3 regions of the Streptomyces cinnabarinus genome follow, and region 3 is predicted to be linked to each of the others. Evidence: riboswitches for the same ligand, from Rfam matches in the RefSeq annotation. Region 3 holds a riboswitch; each other region holds the start of a gene.

Region 1 (6,943 bases), 890 kb from region 3:
GGTGCGGTTGCAGCGCGAGCGGGGGCAGAAGTTCGGGGCGGTGCAGATCGTCGACATCCTGCTCGGGAAGCGCACCGGGAAGGTGATCCAGTTCGATCATGACCAGCTGTCCGTGTTCGGCATCGGCGAGGAGCTGGGCGAGGGCGAATGGCGGGGCGTGATCCGGCAGTTGCTCGCGCAGGGGCTGCTGGCGGTCGAGGGGGAGTACGGGACGCTGGTGCTGACCGACGGCAGCGGGACGGTGCTCCGGCGGGAGCGGGAGGTACCGCTGCGCAAGGAGCCTCCCAAGCCGGTCACCTCGCGCTCGGCGTCCGGCGGGTCCGGCACCGCGGGGAAGGGCAAGGCGAAGGCCGCGGCGGCGGAGTTGCCGGAGCGGCTGGTGCCGGCGTTCGAGGCACTGCGGGCCTGGCGGGCGGAGCAGGCCCGGGAGCAGGGAGTTCCGGCATATGTGATCTTCCACGACGCGACGCTTCGGGAGATCGTGACCGTGTGGCCCGCTTCCGTACGGGAGTTGGGAAGCGTCAGCGGGGTGGGGGAGAAGAAGCTGGCGACCTACGGCGAGGGCGTGATCGGCGTCCTGGCGGAGCTGGGCGGATCCACACCGGAGACGGCGCGGGAGACGGCGCGGGACGACGACTGGCCCGAGCTGGACGCGGAGCCCGAGCCCGAGCCGGAGCCGGACTGGGCGTAGGGCCGCGGGTCACCCCAGTGCCGTCAGGCCCGGGGCGAAGGTGATCAGCAGGGGCAGCAGTGGGACCAGGGCGGCCAGAGCCGTGGTCATCGCCCGGTGGTGCCGGGTCAGACGGGGCGGGGGCTCCAGGAGGCGGTCCACTCGTTCGCCGAGGAGGCGGTGGCTGGAGGCGCAGGACAGGACGCCTCGGTGCTGGTTCAGCTCGATCAGGGCCAGGGCCGTGGTCAGGTGGCCGCAGCGGCGGGAGGCCGTGTCGTCGGCGGCCAGTTCGACCAGTCGGTGCGTCTGATCGCAGAAGTGGGCGAACAGCGGGATTCGGGGGAAACCGGTGGCCAGAGCAGTGGAGAGGTGCAGCAGCCAGTCGTGGCGGGCTCGGGCGTGGCCGCGCTCGTGGGTGAGGACGGCGTCCAGCTGGTGGTCGGTCAGACGGTGCAGGGCGCCCGTCGTGACGATCAGCTGGGGCGGGTTGCCGGGCATCCACCAGGCGTCCGGGTACTCGTCCTCCAGCACCAGCAGCGGGCCCCGCGCGGCCGGCAGACCCGCGGGCAGGTCCGGAGCGCGTTCCCGCAGGTGGGCCCTGGCCTGGCCCCGGCTGCGGCGGGCCTCGGCCAGCTCGCGGGCCAGCATCGCCGTCGTCCAGGCGGCGCCGCAGGCCAGCAGCAGGGTGAGGGCGACGGCCCAGACCGGCGCCGCGGAGAGGTCGTACGCCGCGGTCACCGCCGGCGGCGCGGGCGCGAAGACATGGTCGCGGACCGTGTGGAAGACCGCGGCGGCGCCCAGGACCAGGGCGGTCAGACAGCACAGCAGGACGGTGGCGACCAGGCACTGCCACACCCACAGCCCGACCACCGGCTCCCGTTCCGGCCAGGCGGCCCGCGTCAGGGAACGCGGCACCGGAATGGCGGCAGTCAGAGCGACGGCGCTCAGCAGGAGCAGGCAGACGGTCATGCCACGGGCTCCGGATCCTGGTCGGGACAAGGGCGGCTGCGGGACGGGCTGTGCGCGGGCGCCGCGGAGCGGGTGCCGCGCGCACGGTCCGCCGCCAAGTATGACGGCGGCGGACGGCGTGCGGCAGACGTCGGAGACCGTCGAACTCTCCGGTGGGAGGAGAGCGGGAGGGGCCGCCGGGAGTGGGCGGTGGAGACCGTCAATTCCCGTACGTGGGAGAGCTGTTCAGTAGAGCAGGGCGGGCGTCGGACGAAGCGCTCGCCGTTCCCGGCTCGCTCAGCCCGTGACCACCCGCCCGGATACCTCGCCCAGTCCCACCCGGGCCCCGTCCGCGCCCGGTGCCCACGCCGTCAGGGTGACGACGTCGCCGTCCTCCAGGAAGGTGCGCTTTCCGTCGGGGAGTTCCAGGGCGTCGCGGCCGTTCCAGGTGAGCTCCAGGAGGGAACCGCGTTCGCGCTCCGTCGGGCCGCTGACCGTGCCGGAGCCGTAGAGGTCGCCGGTGCGCAGGGAGGCGCCGTTGACCGTCATGTGGGCCAGCTGCTGGGCGGCGGTCCAGTACATCGTCGAGAAGGGGGGTTCGGAGATCACATGGCCGTTGAGGGACACCGAGATGCGCAGATCGTAGCCGCCGGGCTCCTCGGCCGCGTCGTCCAGATAGGGCAGCAGCTCGTGGGTGCGCTCCGGCGGTGCCACCCGGGCCGCGTCCAGGGCGTCCAGCGGGGTGATCCACGCCGACACCGACGTGGCGAAGGACTTGCCGAGGAAGGGGCCGAGCGGGACGTACTCCCAGGCCTGGAGGTCACGCGCGGACCAGTCGTTGAGCAGGCAGAGGCCGAAGACGTGCTCGCGGAAGTCGGTGAGCGCGACCGGGCTGCCCATGGCCGTGGGCACGCCCACCACGAAGCCGACCTCCGCCTCGATGTCCAGCCGGACGGAGGGGCCGAAGACGGGGGCCGCGTCGGCCGGGGCCTTGCGCTGGCCGGACGGCCGGATGACATCCGTGCCGGAGACGACGACCGTGCCGGAACGGCCGTGATAGCCGATCGGGAGGTGCTTCCAGTTCGGGGTGAGGGAGTCCGCCGCGTCGGGGCGGAACATCTGGCCGACGTTCCGGGCGTGGTTCTCGGAGGCGTAGAAGTCGACGTAGTCCGCGACCTCGAAGGGGAGGTGCAGGGTCACCGCGGAGAGGGGGTGGAACAGGGGCTCGATGGTCTCCCGGTGGGACGGCACCGTGACCCAGGCCGTCAGCGCGCGGCGCACATCGGACCAGGCGGTGCGGCCCGCGGCGAGCAGCGGGCCGAGGCTGGGCCGGGCGAGCAGGGAGGCGTAGGGAGAACCCAGCGCCAGTGCCGCGGCGCCCGCGTCGAGGACATGGTCTCCGAGCCGTACGCCGACCCGGCGCGCGCTGTCCTCACCGGGGACGGAGAAGACACCGTACGGAAGGTTGTGCGGGCCGAAGGGGTCGCCCTCGGGGACATCAAAGGGGGGCATGGGTGCTGCCTCGCTCTCGTGCGTGCCACGGGTCCGTGTCGTCGTCGCACACGTTACGGGCGGAACACCCGTCTTGGGCAGTGCCGAAAGATCACGACGGGGACGGGTCGTCGGCCCGCTGCCACGTCAGGAAGCCCTCGATCAGCTCGGGCGGGTTGGCCGCCTCGGTCGCCTCGACCTCCCAGCCGGGGCAGTCCATGTCGAAAATCACGATCGGCAGCGGACGGCCGAAGATCTTCTCGATCCGGCCGCTCGCGTGCAGATGCCGGGCGAGAGCGATACAGGCGTCGGCGAAGTGCAACTGCAACAGATCGTCCTTCGCGTCGTCCTCGTCGTCCTCGTCCTCCCCCTCCGCTCCGTCCTCCCCGTCCTCTCCCTCGAACCACAGACCGAGCCGCTTGACCTCGGTCTCGTACAGCGGTCCGCCCACCGGGTCCTCGGGCACGTTGCCGAGCGTCTCGAAGCCGTCGAGGAGCCAGCAGGCGTAGTTCCAGCGGGCCTCGCCGGGGTCCTCCGGGCGCCGCTCCAGCTCGTACTGCGTCTCGGTGTTGTAGCCGATCGCCACGTACGGGTGGCGGTAGTCGTAGTCAACGCGCCAGATACGGAAGGAGAGTGCGTAGATCTCGGGTTTCAGGTCCTCGGGGAAGCGTTCGAGGACGCGTCCGGCGGTCTCCCGGAGATGGTTCGCGAAGTCCTCTTGCCGGTCTGCCACACCCATCGCCCCCGTTCGTCACAACAGTGCCCCTCATTTCACCAGAAGCGGATGGGGGCAAGGGAGTTGGAGGGGGCGCGCGGGGCTGTGGTGGACGCCGGGGTCGTCCGGTTCGCGCTGAGTCGACGGGGCGTCCTGTCCGTATTCTCTGATCATGGCCGCACCCATCGCATATTCACTCATCGCCACCGACTTGGACGGAACCCTGCTCCGGGGCGACGACACGCTCTCCGACCGGTCGCTGGCCGCGCTCGCGCGGGTGGCCGAGTCCGGCGCCCGGCACCTGGTGGTGACCGGCCGGCCGGCTCCCAGGGTGCGGCCGCTCCTCGACGACCTGGGCAGCAGGGGGCTCGCGGTGTGCGGGCAGGGCGCGCAGGTGTACGACGCCGGCGCGGACCGTCTGCTGTGGTCGGTCACCCTGGACCGGGAGTTGGCCGAGACCGCGCTCGGCAAGATCGAGGCCGAGGTGGGGCAGGTGTACGCGGCGGTGGACCAGGACGGCGTGGACGGACTCACGTTGATCGAGCCCGGGTATCTGATGCCGCACCCCACCCTGCCCGCGGTGCGGGTCGGGCGGCGCGACGACCTGTGGTGCGAGCCGATCAGCAAGGTGCTGCTGCGCCATCCCGAGCTGTCCGACGACCAGTTGGCGGCGACGGCGCGCTCGGTGGTCGGTTCGCTGGCGACGGTCACCATGTCGGGCCCGGGAACCGTCGAACTTCAGCCATGCGGCATCACCAAGGCGACCGGCCTCGCGCTGGCCGCCGATCATCTGGGGCTCGGCCCGGACCGGACGATCGCCTTCGGTGACATGCCCAATGACATCCCGATGTTCGACTGGGCGGCGCACGGTGTCGCGATGGCCAACGCCCACCCCGAACTCAAGGCGGTGGCCGACGAGATCACCTTGTCGAACGAGGACGACGGCATCGCCGTCGTCCTCGAAAGACTCTTCCGGTAGCCCGGGGAAGGCGCGGTGGCTCAGTAGGCGCCGAAGACGTTGTCGATCGAACCGTAGCGCTGGGCCGCGTAGTTGCAGGCGGCGGTGATGTTCGCGACCGGGTCGTAGGGGTCGTACGAGGTGCCCGCCACGTGGTACGCCATGAAGGTCGGGTCGATCACCTGGAGCAGGCCCTTGGACGGGGTGCCCGCGGCGGCGTTGGAGTCCCAGTTGTTGATCGCGTACTGGTTGCCCGAGGACTCCCGGATGATGTTGCGGTAGATGCCGTCATAGCTGCCGGGGATCCCGTGATCCGCCATGACCTGGAGGGACGCCCGGATCCAGCCGTCGAGGTTGTTGGCGTACCCCAGCGAGGCGGCGGTGGTGGCGGTCGGCGTGGCCGCGGAGGCGTTGGTGGCGCCGATGAGCGGGAGCGCCAGTACGGCGGCTCCGGTGCCGAGGACGGCGAGCTTGCGGGCGATGCGGCGGGGGCGGCGCTGAGCGGCAGCGGGCATGGCGAAGTTCCTCTCCGGCGCCTGCGAGGTGAGCTGTCGGGTTCGGGCGGGAGCTGCCCGGCCGCGCACCACGATGGGCACGCGGCTTCACCCCGAGCCGTTTCGGCGCGTCCGAGGACGTCCGGCCCGGCGACTTACCTGGGTCCCCCGCTCCTGCCGTACGAAGATCTCGATGGAGCCGGACGGCGGCAGGATTCGGCGTCCGCCCGACAGGCCGGGAACGTATGCGAGAGCACATGTCCGAAACAAGTAGCGGATTCACATATCCAGGGATTTGATCTTCGAAAGGGGGATGTGCGGCCGCTGGGTGTTTGCGGGTGCCAAGGGTCAACTGGCGGGCGGGGGAGGGGTGTCGGTGATGGCCTGTGGAGTGCCTGTGAAGAGTGTGGCGTGAGTCAAGTCACGCACAGGCGCAAGAGTGAGCAAAACGGGCAATAGCCCCAATGGGGCTTTAACGTCTGGGTGTTCAGCGTCTCGGCGTTCGCGGAATCCGCTTCTCCCACGTCCGGTGGAAGACCACCTCGCCGCCGTCCGTGCAGATCACCTCGTTCGAGGTGATGAAGTCCGTCGCGTCGCAGGTGGTCTCCGACCGGGTCCGGACGGTGGTGTCCCAGGCCGGCTCCGGCCGGTGCAGGCGGATCGACCAGTCCGAGCGGGCGCGGGCGGAGAGCGGGTCCGCCTCCTGGATCGTGTACGTCTCCAGTGCGTCCTCGGTGCACTCCAGCCCGTCGGGGTGCACGCGCGTGCCGCCGTGCCGTGGATCGACCTCGATGCGCCACTCGCCCTTGGCCACGTCCCGGACGACCAGCCGCCGCGGGCGCGGCTCGTCCAGCGTGGCCGGCTCGGCCACGCCCAGGGGCTCGGCCTGCTCCGGCGCCTCGAAGGCAATGTCGAAGGCGGCATCGGAGGCGGCATCGGAGGCGACGTCGGACGCGACGCCGGACGCGACGCCGGACGCGACGCCGGACGCGACGTCGGACGCGACGCCGGACGAGGCGGCACGCGCGCGTACCGGCACTTCCAGGAAGCTCCCCGCCGGATCCAGCGTGAAGCCGGCTGTCGACTCAGGGTGCGGCCAGACCCACGGCCAGTACGCGCAGGACACCGCGAGCCGGATGCGATGGCCGGGCGGGAAGGCGTGCCCGATGGCGCTCAGCCCGAACTCGACGTCCTCCGTGGCACCCGGCTCCCACGGCACCGCCCGGTCGTGCCCGTGGCGCGCGGCGAGGTTCAGCACGCCGCGCGTGACCAGCGTCGAGGCGCCGTCGGGCGCGACATCGCAGACCCGCGCGATCACCTGCCCGCGCGGCACCTCCGAGGTCAGCCGCAGCCGCACTCTCGGCCGCCCCAGCACCCAGGTCTCCTCGCCCACGGCGAACTCGAAGCAAGCCGAGCGGGCGTCCTCCTCCCGCTGGTCCGGCGGCAGGTCGGCGTCGTTCCCGCGCGGGACGAACTGACCGGCGTCCACCCCGGTCTGCATGGGCGACCGCACGACAACAGGGGCGCCCTGGAGGGCGTACGTCACCTGGGTGATGTGCGGGGAGGGCCAGGACGGCTCGCCGACCCAGCGGCCGGGCAGGGTGCCGTAGGCCGTGGCGGGCGGGTGGGAGTCGCTGACGTAGGCGCGCAGGAGGGGCTCGGGGAGA
Region 2 (6,943 bases), 510 kb from region 3:
GTACGAACTCGTCGAGGCGATCGAGGAGGGGGACCGCGACGAACTGCGCGAGGAACTGGGGGACGTACTCCTCCAGGTGGTCTTCCACGCCCGTATCGCCGAGGAGGACCCCGACGCCCCCTTCTCCATCGACGATGTCGCGGGCACCATCGTCACCAAGCTGATCCACCGCCACCCGCATGTGTTCGGGGACGAGACGGCCAGTACCCCCGAGGAGGTCAAGGCGCACTGGCTGCGCACCAAGGCCGAGGAGAAGAGAAGGGAGTCGGTCACCGACGGCGTCCCGCTCGGCCAGCCCGGTCTCGCCCTCGCGGCGAAGCTGGCCTCCCGGGTCAGAACGGCCGGACTGGACGTCCCCCTGCCGCGGACCGACGGCATCGGCTACGAGCTGCTCGCCCTGGCGGTGCGCGCCGAGGCCGAGGGCGTCGACCCGGAGGCGGCGCTCAGGGCCGCGGGACGCGCGTACCGGGACGCCGTGCGGGCTGCCGAGGGCCTGGAAGGTTAGTACGGTTACCCACAGGGCTGGCTCTGGGGCACGGGGGCTTGTATGTCGGGCGTGTTGGACGATCTGGCGGCTGCGGCGGCCGGGGTTCTGGTGTCGTCGATGGGCGACGAGGACTGGGAGGAGCGGGCCAAACCGGCGTTCGTCGGGATCTACGAGCAGGCCATGCATCAGGACGTGGGTCCGATGCTGGAGGGCCACCGGAGCGAGATGCGCGGCGGGACACTGTCCCCGCGGGACGCGGCTCACATCTGGAAGGACAAGATCCGTGAGGCGTTCAGGAAGGCGATCATCGCCGGGGAGATCGACCGGTTCATAAAGGACTTCCGGCAGATCACCCTCACCTCCTGCCCCTCCTGCGCGGGCCCGGTGGAGCTCCACGACATCTACTGCGGGGGGTGCGGTGACGTCCTGGGTGCCCCCGCCCCCGCCCCACCCGCCCCTGCACCCGCTCCCACCCCCACCCCGGTGAGCGTCCCCGTCTCGATCTCCCCGGACTCCCTCTCCGCCCAGCTCATCCCGGGCCTCGCCCCCACCCCGTTCCCCCAGGACCACGTCGACTTCCGGCAGGCCAGCTTCAACGCCCCCGTCATCGGCGTCCAGAACAACTACGGCGCCATGGGCCCCGCGCCCGCGGACGGCTGGCCCCGGCTCGGCGAGTTACGGCGGCGCGCGCTGGGCATACGGCCCGTCAGTTCCTTCGGGGACGAGCCAGCGCTGCCGCCGTACATCCCGCGGGACCGGGACGCGGAACTCGACCGGCTGGTCGCGCAGGGGCTGTGGGAGGGCGGTCTGGTCGTCGTCACCGGTGAGCCGCTGGCCGGGAAGACGGCCACTGCCTGGGCCGCGCTGCATCGCAAGGCCGACGACCACACCCGGCTCTTCAACGCCCACGCCGGGACGGATCTGCGCGAGCTGCCCGCGGCCCTGCGCGGACGGGATCCCTCCGGCACACATGTGGTGTGGCTCGACGACCTGGAGCGCCATTTCGACGAACGGGGCCTGGTGGCGGGGCCGTTGGCGCAGCTCGCGCATGAGGGCGTGCTGGTGCTGGCGACGATGCGGGACGCGGCGTACGAGGCGCACCGCTTCGGGGACCATCCGACGGCGCATGCGCTGCGCGGTGCCCGCACGGTGGATCTGACCTGTGAGTGGAGCGCGGCCGAGCTCGCGCGGCTCGCGCAGTCGGACGACCCGCGACTGGTGGACGCGGTGCGATGGCGGGGCGAGCTGGGGGTCACTCAGTTCCTGTCCATGGGACCGGAGTTGTGGGAGGAGTGGCGTCGGGCGAGTCGGCCCGGCGGGCGGTGGAGCGGCCAGCTGCTGGTGCGGGCGGCCATCGACGCGGCCCGCTGCGGAGCCACCAGCGGGCTCTCGGCCGAGGCGTGGGAGTTCTTGATCAACGATCGTCAGATCTACGGGGGCGGCACCACCCTGGACATCCCGGTCCCGCCGGACGATCTGGAGTGGGCGTCCAGACCCCGGCTGGGTGTCGCCGGGCTGCTGGTGCCCGGTGCGGAGGAGGGCACCTGGCGGGCGTGCGGGACGCTGGTCGCGGACGCGATCCGCTGCCCGGACCTGCCGCCCTTCACCCCGCATCTGTGGGGGTCCATGGCCTGGATGGCGGGGAAGTACGACCTGCCCGAGCGCGCCGAGGTGTCCCGGGCGGCCCGGGACGCCGTGCGGGTCGACGCCGAGGCGGGCGACTCCACGGCGCCGGTGATCCTCGGCGTCCTGTCGACCTGGGCGGGTAACGCCCCCGAAGCACGGTACTGGTGGGGCAGGGTCGCGGAGGAGAACGACCGCGAGGCGCACATGCTCGGGCGGTATCTCCTGCTCGAACAGGGCGAGCTGACCGAAGCACTGCCGCACATCCAGAGAGCGGCCGAGGCGGGCAACCCCGAACCCGCGCAGGAACTCGGGTTCCTTCTGCTGGCGCGCGCCCAGCACTGGCTCTCGGTGGCGGCGGAGAACGGCAACGCCTCGGCGGCGGAGGTCCTCCCCGTGCTGATGAAGACGCTCCGGGACGAGAACCTCCAGGCCGCCCTGGCGCGGCACCGGACCCCCGCCACGACGCCGCCCACCATCCCCGGCCCTCCGCTGTCGTCCGAGCGCGCCATCGCCGTCGCCCTCGACACGCTCCTCGGCCGTCGCCCCGACCTGACACACGAAGCGAGCCCCGCCACCCCGCCGGATACCGTCAAGGAGTGACCGACCACCCCACCCCCGCGCCGCACGCGGCCACCCCCGTCCCGGCGGCCTCCCCGGCCCCCGACCTCTTCACCTGGGAGTTCGCCGCCGACCCCTACCCCGCCTACGCCTGGCTGCGCGAGCACGCCCCCGTGCACCGGACCACGCTGCCCAGCGGGGTGGAGGCCTGGCTGGTCACGCGTCACGCCGATGCCAAGCAGGCCCTGGCCGACCAGCGGCTCAGCAAGAACCCCGCGCATCACGCCGAGCCCGCGCACGCCAAGGGCAAGACCGGTATCCCCGGTGAGCGCAAGGCCGAGCTGATGACGCATCTGCTCAACATCGACCCGCCGGACCACACCCGGCTGCGACGGCTCGTCAGCAAGGCGTTCACGCCCCGCCGGGTCGCGGAGTTCGCGCCCCGGGTGCAGGAGCTGACCGACCAGCTGATCGACCGGTTCGCCGCGGAGGGCAGCGCCGACCTCATCCATGAGTTCGCCTTCCCGCTCCCCATCTACGCGATCTGCGATCTGCTCGGTGTGCCCCGCGAGGACCAGGACGACTTCCGGGACTGGGCGGGCATGATGATCCGCCACCAGGGCGGCCCGCGGGGCGGGGTCGCGCGGTCGGTGAAGAAGATGCGCGGCTATCTCGCCGACCTCATCCACCGCAAGCGCGAGGCGCTGCCCGCCGAACCCGCCCCCGGCGAGGATCTGATCTCGGGCCTGATCCGGGCCTCCGACCACGGCGAGCACCTCACCGAGAACGAGGCCGCCGCCATGGCCTTCATCCTGCTGTTCGCGGGGTTCGAGACCACCGTGAACCTCATCGGCAACGGCACCTACGCCCTGCTCACCCACCCCGAACAACGGACCCGCCTCCAGGAGTCGCTGGCCGCCGAGGACACCGCCCTGCTCGAAACCGGCGTGGAGGAACTCCTGCGCTACGACGGCCCGGTCGAGCTGGCCACCTGGCGGTTCGCCACCCGGCCCCTGACCATCGGCGGCCAGGACATCGCCCCCGGTGACCCGGTGCTCGTCGTCCTCGCCGCCGCCGACCGGGACCCGGAGCGGTTCGCCGACCCCGATCGCCTCGACCTCGCCCGCCGCGACAACCAGCACCTCGGCTACGGCCACGGCATCCACTACTGCCTGGGCGCCCCGCTCGCCCGTCTGGAGGGCCAGACCGCGCTGGCCACCCTCCTCACCCGCCTCCCGGACCTCCGGCTCGCGGCGGAACCGGCCGAGCTGCGCTGGCGCGGCGGCCTCATCATGCGCGGACTGCGCACCCTGCCGGTCGAGTTCACACCGGGCCGCTGACAACTCCAGCGCGTAGCAAGTCAGAGGCGAGCCGTATCCGACACAAACGTGACACACCCTCAAGTCCGTGATCTTCACGTGATCTGTGCGGCATTAACTTGTGACAAGTGATCGTCTGCCGATACGTTCACTCGACAGCGCGGCGCCTCGCCTCACCGGTACCGCGCCGCTCCCCGCTGTCTTCGAAAGGCCCCCGCATGCTCTCCGGGAACGGTCGTCACCGTCGCCCCCGCCAGGCCCCGGCTCTCATCGTCGCGGCCGGCGTGACCGGCTCCGCCATCGCCATCCCGCTCCTCGGCGCCACCGGTGCCAGCGCGGCCGAGGGCAACACCTGGGACAGGGTCGCGGAATGCGAGAGCGGCGGCTCCTGGAGCGAGGACAACGGCAACGGCTACTACGGCGGCCTCCAGGTCACCCAGGAGAACTGGGAACGCTACGGCGGCACGACGTACGCCGAGAGTGCGGACCAGGCCAGCCGCTCCCAGCAGATAGCCGTCGCCGAGCGCATCCTCGACGACCAGGGGCTCGCCGCCTGGCCGACCTGCGGCCCGCTCTCCGGCCTCGACGCCGACTCCGGTTCGGTCGGCGTCGACACGGGTCTTGAAGAGGACGGCGATTCGACCGACTCGTCCGAATCATCCAACTCATCCGGTTCGGCCGGTCTGCTGGACACCGTCGGTGGCGGCGCCTCCGCGGGCGACGAGGACGCCGACTCCGAGGCGGACCCCAGCGCATCCACGTCACCCGGAGCGTCGGGCGACTCGAAGGGGGTGAAGGGGTCGAAGGGGTCGAAGGACGCAACAGAGTCGGCGAATCCGAGTAAGTCGGATAAGTCGAGCAAGTCGGACAAGTCTCCCGAGTCGGCGCGGGCTTCCGAGGGTGAGGAGTCGGAGGGCTCGTCCGACTCCTCCGGGAGTGTCCCCTCGGGTGTGGCCGACGGTCTGTTCACCGGCATATCCGGACTGGACAATTCGGGCAACATCCTCTGGGTCGGGGGCGATTCCACCCTCATCGACACCGGCGTCGGCCGTCATCGCGGCCAGCCCGCGGACGAGGGCGGGGTGGAGCGTTCGTACGTCGTCCGCAACGGCGACACGCTCGCGAGCATCGCCGACTCCCTTGACCTCGACGGCGGATGGCGTGGGCTCTACGCCGACAACAGGTCGGCCATCGGCGCCGACCCCAGCCGTATCACTCCCGGTCAGACCCTTGAAGTAGGGGACGAATCGGTCGGAAACCAGGGCTAGTTCACGTCGCACTTCGCACCTGAATGTCCGCTTTGGTGAAAGTGTGGGATGAGTCTCAGAAGCCCTGATCGTCTTTGAAATTCCCCGGATCGCCTGCCTACGGTCGTGACCGCTCGCAGCAGCGGGCCCCGACCGCCGCACGCCGAATCCTGCCGGTGGCCGTACGGGAACAGTCGTCGCGTCATGCGCCGTAGGCAGGAGCGGGGGACCCAAGGTAAGCGCCGGGTCCGGAGGTTGAGGCGACTCGACACCGGAACCGGCTTGGGGTGAAGCCGCGCACTCGACAGACTGCGCGGCCGGGCAACTCAACCGGCCCGAACCCGACAGCTCACCTCGCAGGCGTCGGTGAGGGGATCGATCCATGCTGTTTTCCGGCAAGGGCAAGCACCGTCGTCCGTCCAAGGCCACCCGCGCCATCGCGATCGCCGGTGTCACCGGCGCCGCCGTCGCCGCTCCGCTGATGGCGGCCGGCAGCGCCTCCGCCGCCACCGCCTCCGAGTGGGACGCCGTCGCCCAGTGCGAGTCCGGCGGCGACTGGTCCATCAACACCGGCAACGGCTACTACGGCGGTCTGCAGTTCTCGGCCTCCACCTGGGCCGCGTACGGCGGCACGCAGTACGCCTCCACCGCCGACCAGGCCAGCAAGTCCCAGCAGATCGAGATCGCCGAGAAGGTCCTCGCGGGCCAGGGCAAGGGCGCCTGGCCGTCCTGCGGCGTCGGTCTGTCCAGCGCCACCTACACCGGCGGCTCCACCGGGAGCGGCACCACGAGCAACACCGAGACCCGTTCGACCGAGGAGCAGACCGCCTCCCGCTCGACCGAGCGTCCGGCTCAGAAGGCCGACAAGGCCGAGAAGGCCAAGAAGACCGTGACCACCCCGACCGGCAAGAAGGTCAAGAAGGGTGACGGCGAGTACAAGGTCGTCAAGGGCGACACCCTCAGCACCATCGCCGAGGAGCACGACGTCAAGGGCGGCTGGGAGAAGCTCTTCAAGCTGAACAAGGGCATCGTCGAGGACGCTGACCTGATCTACCCCGGTCAGCAGCTGCACCTCAAGTAATCCCTTAGCCGGACCACAGGGTCCTCATACCGGCCTCCTCCATACTGGAGGCCCCGTGAGGGTCACCCCCCGTCCCCACGGGCTCCCCGCCCCGGTGCGTTCTCCCCCGTACGCACCGGGGCGGGGTCTTCTTTTTCCCGGTAGTTCACCGCTCCTTTGTTCCGTAGAGAAACAATGGGTACCGTCTGTCCTTGTCCACGGGACGGTCGGTCGGCTGGCCGATGTCCCTCAGGCGGTTAGGCTCTAGTCGCAAGGCTCAAGTGCCCCGCACTTCCAGCGTCACATCCCATGAAGGAGATGCTCGTGCCGTCCATCGACGTCGTCGTAGCCCGGGAAATCCTGGACTCCCGAGGCAACCCCACGGTCGAGGTCGAGGTCGGCCTCGACGACGGCAGCACGGGTCGTGCCGCCGTTCCGTCCGGTGCCTCCACCGGTGCCTTCGAGGCCATCGAGCTCCGTGACGGCGACCCCAACCGCTACCTCGGCAAGGGTGTCGAGAAGGCCGTCCTCGCCGTCATCGAGCAGATCGGCCCGGAGCTCGTCGGCTACGACGCCACCGAGCAGCGCCTGATCGACCAGGCGATGTTCGACCTGGACGCCACCGACAACAAGGGCTCGCTCGGCG
Region 3 (6,943 bases):
CCGCACGCCCTAATCGCCCCACGGCAACCCCCCAGTCACAGCCCGGCCGCAGCACTGTACGTAGTCGAACAGCTGCGCACCAGACGTCGGAGAGCCAATTCGAAAGCGGTTCAGACCGCCGAACGCTCCGTCAACTCGCCGAGCGGCAGCGTGTGTTGGGTCTGGAGGACCTTGGCGCGCAGATAGCGGACGTTGTGCGCGGTGGTGAAGACGCCGGTGGGGACGCGGTCGCGCACGGCGATGCCGAGGTCGCGCAACTGGGCCGCCTTGTCCGGGTTGTTGGAGAGCAGGTCGAGCTCGTCGACGCCGAGGGCCGCCAGCATCTGGGCGGCGGCCGTGTAGTCGCGGGCGTCCTCGGGCAGCCCGAGGGCGGCGTTCGCGGCGTAGGTGTCGAGGCCCTGGTCCTGGAGGGCGTACGCGTCGAGCTTGTTGTAGAGGCCGATGCCGCGGCCCTCCTGGCGGAGGTAGAGGAGCACTCCGCCGCGCTCGGCGATGCGCTCGACCGCCTCGCGCAGTTGCGGGCCGCAGTCGCAGCGGGCCGAGCCGAAGACATCGCCGGTCAGGCACTCGGAGTGGAGCCGGACGAGCGGGACGGGTCCGGGGTCGCCGAGGACGACGGCCACGTGCTCCTGGCCGTCGGTGAGGCCGTGGAAGGTGACGAGGTCGGCGTCGACGCTGTAGCCGTCCTGGAAGCGCAGCGGGACGCGGACGCGGGAGCGCGTGGTGGCGGCGGGGTGCTCGGACATGCGGGTCTCCGGTCGTCCTGGGTTGCTGCTTCAGATTTGAAGCAGATCCTCGAATCGAGACCCTAGCTCATGCTTTAAGTTTGAAGCAACTGCGATGTGGCGCGGCTCACGCGTGGTTCACTCACCACCGCACGAGGAGCGCCGCAGCCACGGCATGTCGGCCGCGTCCCCGCCCTGGAGCACCCGGGTGACCCCGCTGAAGATCTCCTCCAGCTGGCCCACCTGCTCGGGCGTGAGGTGATCGAAGAGAGCCGCTCGCACGGTCGCCACATGACCGGGCGCCGTCCGCTCCAGGACGGCCATCCCCTCCTCCGTCAGTGCGGCGACACTGCCCCGCTTGTCCCACCGGCACTCCTCGCGCGCCACCAGACCGTCCTTCTCCAGCCGCGTCACGGCGTACGTCAGCCGGCTCCGGGTGATCTTCAGCTGCTCCGCGAGGTCGGTCATCCGCAGCCGGTGGTCCGGGGAGTCGGAGAGATTGGCGAGGATGGAGTAGTACAGGTGCGGCATGCCGGCGTCATGCTGGAGCTGCCGGTCCAGGGTGTCCTCCAGGAGGTGGGCGGCACCGATGTACGCGCGCCAGGCGCGCTGCTCCTCGGGGGTGAGCCAGCGGGTCGTCATGCCTCCAGTGTAGGTTTGCTTAAAACTTGAACCAAGCCCGCCGACCTGACCCTGCTGCCCCACCGCCCCGACCCCGTCGCCCCGCCGGCCCCGATGGAGCACCGATGCCCCTCCCCTACGTCCTGCTGTCGGCCGCCGTCTCCCTCGACGGCTACCTGGACGACACCGGCCCCGAGCGGCTGCTGCTCTCCAGCCCCGCCGACTTCGACCGGGTCGACGAGGTACGCGCCTCGGTCGACGCGATCCTGGTCGGCGCCGGCACCATCCGCGCCGACAACCCGCGGCTGCTGGTGAACTCGCCCGAGCGGCGCGCGGCCCGGATCGCCGCGGGACGGCCGGAGTACCCCCTGAAGGTCACCGTCAGCGGCAGCGGCGACCTGGACCCGGCGGCGAACTTCTGGCACACGGGCGGTGAGAAGGCCGTCTATACGACGGACAAGGGCGCGGAGACGGCCCGTGCCGCCGGCCTCGCGGCGGACGTGGTCTCCCTCGGCGCCGACCTCGACTGGCGCCGCCTGCTCGCGGACCTGCACGCCCGGGGCGTACACCGGCTGATGGTCGAGGGCGGCGGCACCATCCACACCCAGCTCCTCCGGGAGGGCCTGGCGGACGAACTCCAGCTGGTCCTGGCCCCGCTGTTCGTCGGCGACCCGGCAGCCCCGCGCCTGTTCGGCCCCGGCGCATACCAGCAGGGACGACTGCGCCTGGTGGAGACCCGCCGTATCCAGGACGTCGTCCTGATGCGCTACGAGCCGACCGCACCCGGCGAGGGCGATGTCCCGGCCGCCGCCGACCACCACTGGCTGCGGCTCGCCTGCGAGCTGGCCGAGCTGTGCCCGCCCTCCGACACGGCGTTCAGCGTCGGCGCGGTGGTCGTCGCCGCCGACGGCACCGAACTCGCCCGCGGCCACTCCCGCGAGGGCGACGACCCGGTGGTGCACGCCGAGGAGGCGGCCCTCGCCAAGATCGACCCCGAGGACCCGCGCCTGCCCTCCGCGACGGTCTACAGCAGCCTGGAGCCCTGCGCCCACCGCTCCTCCCGCCCCGCCCCCTGCGCCCGGCTGATCCTGGACGCGGGCGTCCGCCGGGTGGTCACGGCGTGGCGGGAGCCGGACACCTTCGTGGTGGCGGCGGACGGCACCGGCCTGCTCACCTCGGCCGGCGTCGACGTACTCGAACTCCCGGAGTACGCGGACCGGGCGAAGGCCCCGAACCGGCACCTTCTGGCGTAACCCCGCGTCAGGTCCGATCGGCCCAACAAACCCTGCGCCCGCCCCCGCACCGGGCCACGCTGCCTGCATGAGGTCTGTTCGTGCGCGTGCCGTCGTGTTCGTGGTGGTCGGTCTTCTCCTCAGCGCCTGTGGAGCCACGGGCGCCGGCAGCAGCACTATGGCCCGTGCCCTCCCGTCCGACGCCGAGTTCACCCACCCCGGTGTGCTCGTCGGCGCCGCCCAGCTGGAGGCCGTGCGCGAGAACGTCACCGCGGGCAGGCAGCCGTGGCTGAAGGCGTATCTCGACATGCGGGACAGTGAGTACGGCGCCTACAAGTACCGGGCCGAGCCGTACGAGGAGGTGCGCTGTCCCGCCGGGAGGACGGCGGGGCAGGGGTGTGCGCAGGAGCGCCGGGACGCCATCGCCGCCTACACCCAGGCCCTGCTCTTCACCGTCACCGGGAAGGCGCCGCACGCCGTCAAGGCCAGGGAGATCATGGACGCCTGGTCGGCGAAGCTGAAGCGGCACAGCGGGGAGAACGCCGGGCTCCAGGCCGGGTGGGCCGGGGCGACCTGGGCGCGGGCCGCCGAGATCGTCCGGCACAGCGACGGCGCCGGATGGCCCGCGGAGCGCGTGCGCCGGTTCGAGACCATGCTGCGGACCGCGCATCTGCCCCAGGTCACCAAGAAGGTCCCGGACGCCAACGGCACCCGGGACCTCGTCACCACCGACGCGGCCATCGGCATCGCCGTCTTCCTCGACGACCACAAGACCTTCGACCACGCCCTGGCCCGCTTCCGCGACCGCGTGCCCGCCTACTTCTACCTCGACAAGGACGGCCGCCTCCCGCTCACCCCGGCCGGGTCCAGCATGAACACCCCGCAGCGCCTGGCGGCGTACTGGTTCCGGCAGACGACGTACAAGCCGGGTGTCACCCAGGAGACCTGCCGGAACTTCGAGCACGTCGGCCACGCGATCGCCGCCACCGCGCACATCGCCGAGACCGCCTGGCACCAGGGCGTCGATCTGTACGGCGAGGCGGAGGACCGGCTCAAGGCCGCGATGGAGCTGCACGCCCGGCACCAGAGCGGCGAGCCCGCCCCGGCCTGGCTGTGCGGCGGCCAGGTCCGGCGGACCATGGGGCCCGACCTGGAGGTCGCGCTGAACCATCTGGAGGACCGGCGCGGCGCCTCCGTCCCGGCCGCCCGCAGGCTCGCCGAGAAGACCCGCCCGGCCGGTACCGACGGCCTCTTCGTCTCCTGGGAGACCCTCACTCACGCGGGCAACCCGGCGGCCTGAGGAAACGGGTGTGCTTCGGGCCCTGCGGATGACGTACACTGGTTTCACCGACGCGGGGTGGAGCAGCTCGGTAGCTCGCTGGGCTCATAACCCAGAGGTCGCAGGTTCAAATCCTGTCCCCGCTACTGAAGGCCGAGGGCCGGAATCCGAAAGGGTTCCGGCCCTCGGTGCATGTCGGCCCACTCATCCACTCGGCCCACCCCGTTCGCCCCGCGGCCCCGCTCCGGGAACCCTGGAGGGACGGCGACGCGGCGGGAGGCGGGCAGTGCGGGCTTCGGTCAGACAGGGGACCCGGCGCTTCCCGTCCGGCCGCACCCTCGCACGGATCATCCCGGCGGCCCTGATCGCGGGCGGCATCCTGTACGACCTCAGCACCCCCCGTGACTTCACCGCGGTCCCCTTCTTCACCGCCGCCCCGCTCGTCGCCGCCCCGCTCTTCTCGCTGCTCGGCACCGTCATCACCGGCGTCGGGGCCCTGATCGCCGCCTACGCCGTCCATGTCCGCTTCGGCTTCGGCGTGGACGCGGACACCGTCACCGAGGTGATCACCGTGGTCACCGTCGCCGTCCTGGCGGCCGTGCTCAACCGCGTGGTGCGCCGCGGCGATCTGCGGCTCGCCTCGCAGCGCGAGATCGCCGAGGCCACGCAGCGCGCCGTCCTGCCCCAACCCGTGGAACGGATCGGCGGCTTCGACATCGCCGCCCGCTACGAGGCCGCCCAGGCCGACGCCTTCATCGGCGGTGATCTGTACGCGGTGGTGGACAGCCCGTGGGGCGTCCGGCTCGTCGTCGGCGATGTGCGCGGCAAGGGCATGGGCGCCGTCGCGGCCGTCGCCGTGGTCATCGGCGCCTTCCGGGAGGCGGCCGAGCAGGAGCCGGACCTGGAGGGCGTCGCACGGCGCCTGGAGCGGGCGCTGACCCGGGAGGGCACACGGCGCGAGGGGATCGACGCCCATGAGGGATTCACCACCGCCGTACTGGCCGAACTCCCGCACGGCGAGGGCGTCGTACGGATCGTCAACCGCGGCCATCCGCCCCCGCTGCTGCTCCACGCGGACCGCACCGTACGCCCGCTGCCCGCCGGGGAGCCCGCCCTGCCGCTGGGCATGAGCGACCTCGGCAACTGGCCCGACCGCGCCGAGGAGGTGCCCTTCCCGCGCGGCGCCACCCTGCTGCTGCACACCGACGGCCTGTCCGAGGCCCGCGACGCGCACGGCGTCTTCTACGACCCCGAGCGTCGGCTCTCCGGCCGCGCCTTCCACGAGCCCGCCGCTCTGATCCGGACCCTCGCCGAGGAGGCGCGTCGGCACTGCGGGGGCGGGATGACGGACGACATGGCCCTGCTCGCCGTACGGCGGCCCTGACCGATGACCCCGATGGTCACCGGGGGTGATCGGACGGAAGCCCTCCGCATAACAACTGACATACCGTCAACAACTGTGTGGCAGGTGAACCTTGGTCAACTCGCCCGATTTAAACCCCTCATGACCCTAAAGTTCCGGCCGGATTCGTTAATGATCAAGCGGAACGGCTTGGAATCCGCACCCCGGGTCTATTAACGTTCGATAACGCAGCGCGGTCGTCCCAGCCGTCACAAGAGTCGGCTCCGTGCGCACGCGCCGAATCCCGTAAGGGAACCGGGGAACCACCAACTTGGGGTGAATCGGGCGTAATCCACCGGGCAAAACCGGTCGGATATACGCGCGTAGGAGACCTTCCTGCTCCGAACCCGTCAGCTAACCCGGTAGGCGAGAAGGAAGGAAAGGAGCACGCCCACGTGGCGTCAAACCGCCCTGCCCCGTTCGTGCCGAGCCAACGCGGGGACGAGACTTTCGGCTACGGCAGCTATCGCAGCGACGAGGGCCCGTTCGAAGAGTGGAACCCCACTGCGGAATCCATTCGCCCGGTGCGCGGCAAGCATCGCGTCGCCAAGAAGGGCGGCGGCGGACTCGCCCGCAGCTCCACGGTTCTCGGCGTCGGTGTCATAGCCGCGGTCGGCGCGGGCGGTATGGCCAGCGCGCAGTCCGGCAAGCCGCCGGTCGCGATCACCATGCCCGACCTGCCGCTGATCTCCGACCACTCCGCGGACGAGGAGACGCCCGAGACGGCGGCCTCCCCGCTCAGCAGCGTCGGCATGACCACGATGGACACCGAGCAGGGCGCCGCCGACGCCGGTGAGGCGCTGCGCGCCCGGATCATGGCCCAGGCCGAGCAGCAGCAGGACCAGGTAGACACCAAGGCCGCCGCGGATGCCGCCGCAGCCGCCGAGAAGGCCGCCGCGGAAGCCGCCGCCGAGGCGGAGAAGGAAGCCAAGGCCAAGGCCGCCGCCGCCAAGGCGAAGGCCGAGGAGGAGGCCCGCAAGAAGGCCGAGGCCGAGCGCCTCGCCGCGCTGGCCAAGCAGTACACGCTGCCGACCTCGTCGTTCACCCTCACCTCGACCTTCGGCCAGGCCGGTTCGATGTGGTCCTCCGGGTACCACACGGGCCTCGACTTCGCCGCTCCCACGGGCACCCTGCTGAAGGCGGTCCACACCGGCACGATCACCAGCGCCGGCTGGGACGGCTCCTACGGCTACAAGACCGTGCTCACCCTGGAGGACGGCACCGAGATCTGGTACGCCCACCAGTCCTCGATCAGCGTCTCCGTCGGCCAGAAGGTCACCACCGGCGACATCATCGGCCGGGTGGGCGCGACCGGCAACGTGACCGGCGCGCACCTGCACATGGAGGTCCACCCCGAGGGGTCCTCCTCCGGCATCGACCCGCTCGCGTGGCTGCGCGACAAGGGCCTCAACATCTGACCCACGCCCCCGCGTGAACCCCGGCGGTCCTGACGACGACCCCCCGACGTCAGGGCTGCCGGTTTCGCATGCCCGCAGGCGCTACGTGCGGTACGGGTTGTAGGCCGGGTACGCCGGATAGGGCTGGTAGCCGCTCGGCTGTGCCGGGTATCCGTACGCCCCGTACATCGGCCAGGGCGCCGCCACCACCGGGACGGGCGGTGCCGTCGCCCGCGCCGCGTGGTCGAGCGCCGGCCGTGCCACCTCCCGGCGCCGCCACAGCTCCC

Evidence for each region. Region 3 has a riboswitch for cyclic di-AMP ahead of STRCI_RS19605 (M23 family metallopeptidase). Riboswitches for the same ligand answer to the same signal wherever they lie in the genome.
Region 1: another riboswitch for cyclic di-AMP. It lies ahead of STRCI_RS23825 (transglycosylase SLT domain-containing protein); the one in region 3 lies ahead of STRCI_RS19605 (M23 family metallopeptidase).
Region 2: another riboswitch for cyclic di-AMP. It lies ahead of STRCI_RS17270 (LysM peptidoglycan-binding domain-containing protein); the one in region 3 lies ahead of STRCI_RS19605 (M23 family metallopeptidase).

Annotation. Positions count from the first base shown of each region.
Region 1 is NZ_CP114413.1:5,249,367-5,256,309, forward strand. It holds gene recQ (DNA helicase RecQ) at 1-691, shown strand, start outside; gene STRCI_RS23805 (M56 family metallopeptidase) at 701-1,639, opposite strand; gene fahA (fumarylacetoacetase) at 1,916-3,130, opposite strand; gene STRCI_RS23815 (hypothetical protein) at 3,222-3,848, opposite strand; gene STRCI_RS23820 (HAD family hydrolase) at 3,997-4,803, shown strand; gene STRCI_RS23825 (transglycosylase SLT domain-containing protein) at 4,824-5,297, opposite strand; cyclic di-AMP (ydaO/yuaA leader) riboswitch at 5,302-5,498, opposite strand; gene STRCI_RS23830 (CocE/NonD family hydrolase) at 5,764-6,943, opposite strand, start outside.
Region 2 is NZ_CP114413.1:3,856,875-3,863,817, reverse strand. It holds gene STRCI_RS17290 (nucleoside triphosphate pyrophosphohydrolase) at 1-505, shown strand, start outside; gene STRCI_RS17285 (hypothetical protein) at 548-2,713, shown strand; gene STRCI_RS17280 (cytochrome P450 family protein) at 2,710-4,011, shown strand; gene STRCI_RS17275 (transglycosylase family protein) at 4,275-5,258, shown strand; cyclic di-AMP (ydaO/yuaA leader) riboswitch at 5,435-5,615, shown strand; gene STRCI_RS17270 (LysM peptidoglycan-binding domain-containing protein) at 5,620-6,318, shown strand; gene eno (phosphopyruvate hydratase) at 6,622-6,943, shown strand, end outside.
Region 3 is NZ_CP114413.1:4,364,183-4,371,125, reverse strand. It holds gene STRCI_RS19640 (hypothetical protein) at 1-22, opposite strand, end outside; gene STRCI_RS19635 (GTP cyclohydrolase II) at 111-746, opposite strand; gene STRCI_RS19630 (MarR family winged helix-turn-helix transcriptional regulator) at 864-1,367, opposite strand; gene STRCI_RS19625 (dihydrofolate reductase family protein) at 1,472-2,599, shown strand; gene STRCI_RS19620 (alginate lyase family protein) at 2,757-3,878, shown strand; tRNA gene STRCI_RS19615 (tRNA-Met) at 3,930-4,003, shown strand; gene STRCI_RS19610 (PP2C family protein-serine/threonine phosphatase) at 4,144-5,241, shown strand; cyclic di-AMP (ydaO/yuaA leader) riboswitch at 5,485-5,643, shown strand; gene STRCI_RS19605 (M23 family metallopeptidase) at 5,655-6,677, shown strand; gene STRCI_RS19600 (PrsW family intramembrane metalloprotease) at 6,759-6,943, opposite strand, start outside.